Regions from separate parts of the Micrococcus antarcticus genome, predicted to be linked through region 1. Evidence: riboswitches for the same ligand, from Rfam matches in the RefSeq annotation. Region 1 holds a riboswitch; the other holds the start of a gene.

Region 1 (4,213 bases):
GGCTGCCCGGCACCCCCGGGGCGCTCTGGAAGAGTGGTGCCCATGCAGAGCCCCGCCGCCGACCACGCATCCCTCTCCGCCGAGTTCGCCGAGGTGTTCCACGCCGCCGCCCAGGGCGAGCGGGCCCGCGAGGCCGGGCGCCACCTGCCCTTCGTGGCGCAGCAGCGGCTCCAGGAGGCCGGGCTGGGGAAGGTCAGCGTCCCGGCCGAGTTCGGCGGGCGCGGAGCCGGGCACGAGACGGTGCTGCGCCTGCTGGCCGACCTCGCCGCGCGGGACGTGAACACCGCACACCTGTGGCGTTCGCACCTGGTGTTCGTGGCCGCCGTCGACGACCAGCCTCAGCGCCTGAGGAAGGCCTGGATGCCTCACGCCGCCGCGGGGGAGTGGGCCGGCTCCGCCCTCGCGGAGCGCGCCGGATCCGGGGCCGCGCCGGGCCGGGCGGCGGCGCGTGCCGCCCGCGACGAGGGCGGCACGTGGGTGGTCACGGGCCACAAGTACTACGCCACGGGCTCGGCGTTCGCGCAGTGGACCATCGTCACGGTGGGCGTGGACGGGGCCGACCTCGTCTCCCGACGCAACTCGAAGCGGGCCGGCGGCGCGGTGCGCGAGCCGGAGCGGGCGATCGCGGTGGTGCGCGTGCGCCAGCCGCGCGTGCGCATCAAGGATGACTGGGACGGATTCGGCCAGCGGCTCACCGCCACCGGGTCCGTGGTGCTCGACGGCGCGGCCGCGGAGGACCTGCTCGAGGTGCCGCGTTCGCACGGGCCCGTGCCGGTGCTCGAGGAGGCCACGCTGCTGGCCCTGCAGGTGGGCGTGGCCCGCGCGGCCCTCGACGAGGGCGTGGCCCTCCTGAAGGCCCGCACCCGAACGTTCAACACCGGCACGGCGGACCGCCCGCAGCAGGATCCGCAGCTGCTCGAGATCGTGGGGCGCATGGCCGGGCAGGTGAGCGCGGCTCGGCTGCTCGTGCGCGAGGTCGGGAGGGCCATGGACGCCGCCGCGGCGTGGGACGCGGCCCATCCGGACGACGTCGAGGGCGAGGTGAGCGCCCGCCTGTGGGACGAGGCGATGGACGCGGCCTACCGGGCTCAGGCCGTGGTGCCGGACTTCGTCCTCGAGGTCTGCACCCGGATCTTCGACACCCTCGGCGCCTCCGCGACCTCCACCGAGCTGCAGCTGGACCGCCACTGGCGCAACGCCCGCACCCTGGCCACGCACGATCCTGCCGTGTTCAAGGTCCGGATGGTCGGGGACCGCCTGGTCAACGGCGCGGCCCCGGTCGCGTACACCTCCGCCGGCGAGGTCCCGGAGGACTGAGCGCGGCGGGGTCGGCGGGCACGGTGGCCCCACCACGACGACGGCGGCGCACCCGGGCGGGGGCGTCGCCGTCGTCGTGGTGGGGGCGGTCCTGTGACGACGTGTGCGCGGCGCCGAGATCCCCCACGGCCCTGGCGGCCGCGATGCGTCCTCGCCGGTCGGCCCGGCTGTGAGGCGCGGGGCCGGTGTGATGAAGTCATTGCACCCATCCAGAGCGGCCGAGAGATCTGGCTCGACGACGCCGCAGCAGCCCGCCCGTACGGACCAGGGTGCTACCGCCAGAACCGATGGAGGAATGCATTGATCTCACTTCGCCATGTCTCGACCACCTTCACCCGGGAGGCCTCTCCGCGGCGGGCCCGGCCTGCCTCGCCGGCCGCTTGGCTGCGCCGACGGAACGCCGTGGTGGTGGACCCGCCGTCGTCGTCCGGTGCATCCTTCACCGCCGTGGACGACGTCTCACTGGACATCCCGGCCGGGGCTATCCACGGCATCATCGGCTTCAGCGGCGCCGGGAAGTCCACCCTTCTGCGCAACATCAACCTCCTGCAACGTCCCACCGCCGGCGAGGTGTGGTTCGATTCCGAAGAGCTCACGGGCCTCTCCGAGGCCGAGCTACGGATCCGCCGTCATGAGATCGGGATGATCTTCCAGGGCTTCAACCTCGTGCACAACCACACCGCCTTGGGCAACGTCGAGCTGAGCCTGAAGTTCACCGGCGAGCGCAATGCCCGAAACCGACGGAAGCAGGCACTGGAGGCGCTCGACCTGGTGGACCTGGCGGACAAGGCGTCCTCCTACCCCGCGCAACTCTCCGGAGGGCAGAAGCAACGTGTGGCCATTGCCCGTGCGCTGGCGACGCGCCCGAAGCTCCTCCTGTGCGACGAGCCGACGTCCGCCCTCGACCCCTTCACCACGGCCACGGTGCTCCAGTACCTGGCGGACATCAACCGTCAGCTGGGCATCACCGTGGTGATCGTGACCCACGAGATGGAGGTCATCAAGGCGTTGGCCGACGACGTGTCCGTCATGGAGGCCGGGCGCGTGGTGGAGAGTTTCAGCGTGGAGGACCTGTCTTCGGGACGGTTCATACCCACCACCTCCATCGGCGCCTACCTGGTGTCTGAGGGCATCCACCTCGACCGGGCTGGACGCGGGCACACTCCACCCCCGGAGCCCCCGGCCGAGCGCCGAGACGGCCCCCTGGACGCCGCGCCGAGCCTGCCCCTCCTGGCCGGGGCGGAGGTGGCCTGAGATGGAGCGCATCGTCGAACTCCTGCCGGAGCTCACCGTCGCCCTGGGCCAGACGCTGCTGATGATCGCCGTGGCCATCCCAGCGGCCGTGGCCCTGGGCATTCCGCTCGGCGTGTGGCTCTTCACCCATGCGCCCGGCGGCATCTCCCCGTCGCCGCGGGCGCATCGCCTCGTCTCAGGCCTGGTGAACGTGTTCCGTTCCTTCCCGTTCCTGATCCTGCTCATCGCCATCATCCCGTTCACCCGCCTGGTGGTGGGGACAACCGTGGGAACCGCCGCGGCGATCGTGCCCCTCACCGTCAACGCGATCCCGTACTTTGCCCGGCTCGTGGAGCAGAACATGACGCAGCTCGGCGGGGGAGCCGTCGAGGCGGCAAGCGCGATGGGGGCGACGCGCGGCCAGATCATCCGCAACGTCCTGCTGGTCGACGCACGCCCGGCACTCATCGGATCGATCACCATCACCATGGTCAGCTTCATCTCGTTCTCCGCCATGGTCGGACTCGTCGGCGGCGGTGGCATCGGCGATTTCGCCATCCGATACGGCTATTACCGCTACGAGACGGAGGTCATGGCGGTGGCCATCCTCGCCATGCTCCTGCTGGTCACGGCGGTCCAGTTCGTCGGCGGCCGGCTGGTCCGCCGCACGGACAAGCGCCTGGCCTGATCTGTGTGCGCGGTGCACGCGCCCCTTTTCACGTACGCCACTCTCCCGCCCGAGATCGCCCCCCCCGTGCCCTTGCGGCCTCATCGAAAGGTAACCCCCATGCTCCTGCACGCCCACTCACCGTCGTCCAGGCCCACCCGCCGCCGTGTCCTCCAGGGGCTGGCCTTGACGGCCTTCGCAGGTCTGTCCTCCACCGGTTGCGGATCGTCCCAGGAGGCCGGCGCCACTCCGGACAGGAAGATCTCCATGATCGTCACGGAGTCCGCCCCTTACCAAGAGCCCACGGAGCTTGTGAAGAAGAAGCTCGCGGGCCAGGGGTGGACGTTGCAGACGACGTACGTGACGGACATCATCCAGCCCAACAACACCGTCCAACAGGGCGAGTATGACGTGAACTTCTTCCAGCACCTGGCCTACCTGAAGCAGTTCAACAGGGACAACGGCACGGCCGTGGAGCCGCTGTTCTCCGTCTACTACGGACGCAGCGGCCTCTTCTCCCTCACCCTCGACTCCTTCGACGACCTGCCGCAGGGGGCCAAGATCTCCATCCCGGTGGACACCTCCAACAACGGCCGTGCGCTCCAGCTGTTGGCAGAGGCGGGTGTGATCGAGGTCGATCCCGACAAGCCGGTGACCCAGCTGTCCCAGCGCGACATCACGTCCAATCCGAAGAAGGTCGAGTTCGTCGAGGTGGACCAGCAGTCGCTCGCCCAGACTCTCCCTGACGTCGCCGCGGGCTTCGGGTTCGTCCGCCTCATCGCGGAGGCGGGGTACGACGTCGACGAGTCCACCTTGATCCTGGAGGACGACCCGGGGGTCCAGCTGCCGTTCTCCGTCGTCGTCGCTGCCAAGGCGGACTTCCGGGACACCGAGGCCGCACGGGTCCTGCAGGAGGCCTACCACTCTCCGGAGGTCCAGCAGTGGTACGCCGACTACGAGGGAGGAGTGGTGGCCTACACCGGTGAGGTCACCCTG
Region 2 (4,213 bases), 410 kb from region 1:
CCCGTTCCGCGCGTTCGGCCTGGACCTGCGCCGCCCGGGCCGCGACCTCGCCTGGGGCCTGGCGCTGTTCGTGGGGATCGGCCTGGGCACGCTCGCGGTGTACGCGGCCGGCCGCGCTGCCGGGGTCACGACGGCGATCGTCGCCGCCGCCCTCGACGACACCTGGTACCAGGTCCCCGTGCTGCTGCTCTCGGCCGCGCGGCACGCGCTCGTGGAGGAGGTGATCGTGGGGGTCTGGCTCGTCGACCGCCTCGGCTGGCTCCAGCGGCTGCACACCGCCCGGCGCGCCGGAGCCCCCGCGCCCGCCGCGGAGGGCCCGGGCCTCGTCCTGCCGGCCCGCATCTGGACCGTGGTGCTCGCCCTGGCCGTGCTGCGGGGCAGCTACCACCTCTACCAGGGCGTGGGGCCGGGCATCGGCAACGCGCTCATGGGGGTGGTGTTCACCCTGGTGCTGCTGCGCACGCGCCGGGTCATGCCTCTCGTCCTCGCCCACTTCCTGCTGGACGCGGCCGGGTTCGTGGCGTATCCGCTGCTGCACGAGGCAGGGCTGCTCGGGGTCTGAGCCCCGGACGAGGCCGGCCCCGCCTCGGGGAGGCGGGGCCGGCGTCGTCGTGGTCCGTCCGGGCGGGGAGGAGGGGTCAGAGGGTGACCGGGCCCGCGGGAGTCGTGAAGGTCACCGAGACGATGCCCGGGGTGCCGGAGGGGGCGAGGTAGTCGACGTCGACGTCCGCGACCCCGTCCTCCTCGCCGACCTGCTCGCCGCCGAGCCACTCGATGAGGCGGTCGCGGGAGCCGGCGATGGCCACCTTGTCGATGGAGGCCTGCGGCTCGGCGGCCTGGGACGGGTGCATGTCCTCCTGGCCGTCGGCCCAGCGCACGATGAACGGCAGCTGCGGGTCGGCAAGGGTGCCCTTGACGCCGATCTGACGCCAGGACAGCTCCCGGCCGTCGGGGAAGCGGCGGATGCCGGGCACGGCCTCGCGCTCCAGGCGGCGCTCGAAGCGGCCGATGTCCGGGGTGGAGACGGCCCAGCTCATCCAGCCGCCGCCCTGCTCGGAGCGGGCGCGGACGAGCTGGCCGAAGGGGGCGCTGAGGGAGGCCGGGTGGTCCATGGCCTCCACGACCTCGAGCCACTGCCCGTTCCGCATGGGGAACAGGGCGTTGTGGGTGCCGAAGCGCGGGTGCACGCCGCCCTTGATGCGGTCGATGCCGAGGGTCTCGACGAGGCGCTCCACGGTGGCTTCGAGGCCCTCGGGCCCGGCGGCGTAGGAGACGTGGTCCATCCGGCAGGTGTTCACGGCGTTGTTCCTCTCCGAACCCCCGGGCGGGCCGGGCGTCGAACGCGATGGGAGGGCGGCGCCGTCGGCCCCTTGACCTCCGAGCCGCCCCTGTGATTCACAGCGTATCCATGTGTGACACGCCCGATGAAATCGGCCCCGCACTCGTGGCACACTGGCGGCACGGTCACGAGAGTCAGCGTCTTTGCCCCGGCATGCTGACCGGCAACCCTCCTTCCGCGGTGGGGTGCCCCGGGTGACGACCAGGCCGGCTCCCACACGGGCTGCCGGCAAGCGCGGGCCGTCCCCTCGGCCCCTCTCGACGACGCCGGGGCACCCCCGGCGCGAGGCGCCGGGTCGACCCGGCGCACCGACCGCCGGGAGGGACGCGGGTCCGGCCCCTGAGGAGCTCAGGAGAGTCCGCCATGACCGACCAGAACATCCCCGCCGAGACCACGCCCCTGACCCCGGCCGCCGCGTGGGGCTTCTCCACCGCGCAGGTCCACGCCGGCGCCGCCCCCGGCCAGCACGCCTTCGGCGCGACGGCCCTGCCCATCTACCAGACGACCTCGTTCGACTTCCCCTCCGCCGAGGTGGCGGCGGACCGGTTCGCCCTCAAGGACCTGGACCCGCTCTACACCCGCATCGGCAACCCGACCCAGTCCCCGGTGGAGGAGAAGGTCGCCGCGCTCGAGGGCGGCGTGGGCGCGCTGCTGCTGGCCTCCGGCCAGGCGGCCACGACCTTCTCGATCCTCAACGTCGCCGGCGCGGGGGACCACGTCGTCGCCTCGGCGAGCCTCTACGGCGGCACGCAGAACCTCTTCAAGCACACCCTGGCCAAGGTGGGCGTGGAGACGACGTTCGTGACCGATCCGGACGACATCGAGTCCTGGCGCGCCGCCGTGAAGGCGAACACCAAGGCCTTCTTCGGGGAGACCCTCGGCAACCCCCGGGGCGACGTGCTGGACGTTCGGGCGGTGGCCGACGTCGCGCACGAGGCGGGCGTGCCGCTGATCGTGGACAACACGCTGGCCACCCCGTACCTGCTGCGCCCGATTGAGCACGGCGCGGACATCGTCACCCACTCGGCCACGAAGTACCTCGGCGGGCACGCCGCCGCCATGGCCGGCGTGATCGTCGACGGCGGCACGTTCGACTTCGCGCAGCACCCCGAGCGCTTCCCCGGGTTCAACGAGCCGGACGAGTCCTACCACGGGCTCGTGTACGCGCGGGACCTGGGGGTGGGCTCGCCGCTCGGCGCCAACCTGGCCTTCATCCTCAAGGCGCGCGTGCAGCTGCTGCGCGACTACGGCTCGGCCATCTCCCCGTTCAACGCGTTCCTGGTGAACCTCGGCCTGGAGACCCTGTCCCTGCGCATGGAGCGCGCCGTGGCCAACGCGACGGCCGTGGCCGCGTGGCTCGAGGCGCGCGACGACGTGGACTCCGTGGTCTACGCCGGCCTGCCCTCCAGCCCGTGGCACGAGCGGGCGCAGCGGTACCTGCCGCGCGGCGCAGGCGCGTTCGTCTCCTTCGAGATCGCGGGCGGCGCCGAGGCGGGCGCGGCGTTCGTGGACGGGCTTGAGCTGCTGCACCACGTGGCCAACATCGGCGACGTCCGCTCGCTCGTGGTGCACCCGGCCTCCACCACCCACGCCCAGCTCACCGAGGACGAGCAGCGCGCCGCCGGTGTGACGCCCGGGCTGGTGCGCCTCTCGCTCGGCGTGGAGGACGTCGAGGACATCCTCGCCGACCTGGAGCGCGGCTTCGCGGCGGCGGCCGGTGCGGGGGAGGGCACCCGATGACCGCGGTCGCGAGCCGCCCGTCCCTGACCGTCGACCTCCCCGAGGGCGCCCGCCACACCGTCTCGGTCGGGCCCCTGACCACCGAGACCGGCGGCTTCCTCCCGGACGTCACCCTCACCTACGAGACGTGGGGGACCCTGGACGCCGACGGCTCCAACGCGGTCCTCGTGCTGCACGCCCTCACGGGCGACTCGCACGTGGCCGCGCACGCCGCAGACCCGACGCCGGGCTGGTGGGACGCGCTCGTCGGCCCCGGCCGGGCGGTGGACACGGACCGCTGGTTCGTCGTCGCCCCCGCGATGGTGGGCGGCTGTCACGGTTCCACGGGCCCGTCCTCGCCCGACCCCGACGGCGTGCCGTGGGGCTCGCGCTTCCCGTTCCTCACGCTGCGCGACGCGGTGGAGGCCGAGCGCCGCCTCGCCGACCACCTCGGGATCGACGTGTGGCAGGCCGTGATCGGCGGGTCGATGGGCGGGGCCCGCGCCCTGGAATGGGCGGTCTCCCACCCGGAGCGCGTGGCCGGCGTCGGGGTGCTCGCCTCGACGGCGCAGTCCTCGGCGGACCAGATCGCCTGGGGCCAGGCGCAGGCCGCGGCCATCCGGCTCGACCCGGCGCACCGCGAGGGCGACTACTACGGCGGACCCGGACCCGAGACGGGCCTCGGGATCGCCCGGCGCATCGCCCACACCACCTACCGCACGGCCGAGGAGCTCGAGTACCGCTTCGGCCGCGAGCCGCAGGGCGCGGAGGACCCGTTCGGGGCCGCCGTCGGGAGGCGGCAGGGACGCTACGCGGTGGAGTCCTACCTGGACCACCAGGCCGCGAAGCTGTCCGCGCGGTTCGACGCGAACTCCTACCTCGTGCTCACCGAGGCGCTCATGAGCCACGACGTCGCCCGTGGGCGGGGGAGCCTGTCCGAGGCGCTGGGGCGCTTCCGCGGGCGGGCCTTCGTGGCCGCCGTCGACTCCGACCGGCTGTACCGGCCCGAGGAGTCGGCGCTGCTCGCGGAGCTGCTGCCCGGCGAGGTGCCCGTCCACTCGATCGTCTCGCCGATCGGCCATGACGGGTTCCTCACCGAGTACGGGCAGGTCGCCGACGCCCTGAAGGAGACCCTCGCCCTCTGACCGCTCAGGA

Evidence for each region. Region 1 has a riboswitch for S-adenosylmethionine ahead of LG274_RS09505 (methionine ABC transporter ATP-binding protein). Riboswitches for the same ligand answer to the same signal wherever they lie in the genome.
Region 2: another riboswitch for S-adenosylmethionine. It lies ahead of LG274_RS11290 (bifunctional o-acetylhomoserine/o-acetylserine sulfhydrylase); the one in region 1 lies ahead of LG274_RS09505 (methionine ABC transporter ATP-binding protein).

What each region holds. Positions count from the first base shown of each region.
Region 1 covers NZ_CP085253.1:2,017,429-2,021,641, forward strand. Annotated here, with positions in the region: gene LG274_RS09500 (acyl-CoA dehydrogenase family protein) at 43-1,317, shown strand; SAM riboswitch class I at 1,520-1,611, shown strand; gene LG274_RS09505 (methionine ABC transporter ATP-binding protein) at 1,765-2,571, shown strand; gene LG274_RS09510 (methionine ABC transporter permease) at 2,573-3,238, shown strand; gene LG274_RS09515 (MetQ/NlpA family ABC transporter substrate-binding protein) at 3,485-4,213, shown strand, end outside.
Region 2 covers NZ_CP085253.1:2,425,824-2,430,036, forward strand. Annotated here, with positions in the region: gene LG274_RS11280 (CPBP family intramembrane glutamic endopeptidase) at 1-562, shown strand, start outside; gene LG274_RS11285 (VOC family protein) at 639-1,298, opposite strand; SAM riboswitch class IV at 1,463-1,580, shown strand; gene LG274_RS11290 (bifunctional o-acetylhomoserine/o-acetylserine sulfhydrylase) at 1,703-3,079, shown strand; gene LG274_RS11295 (homoserine O-acetyltransferase) at 3,076-4,203, shown strand; gene LG274_RS11300 (SGNH/GDSL hydrolase family protein) at 4,208-4,213, opposite strand, start outside.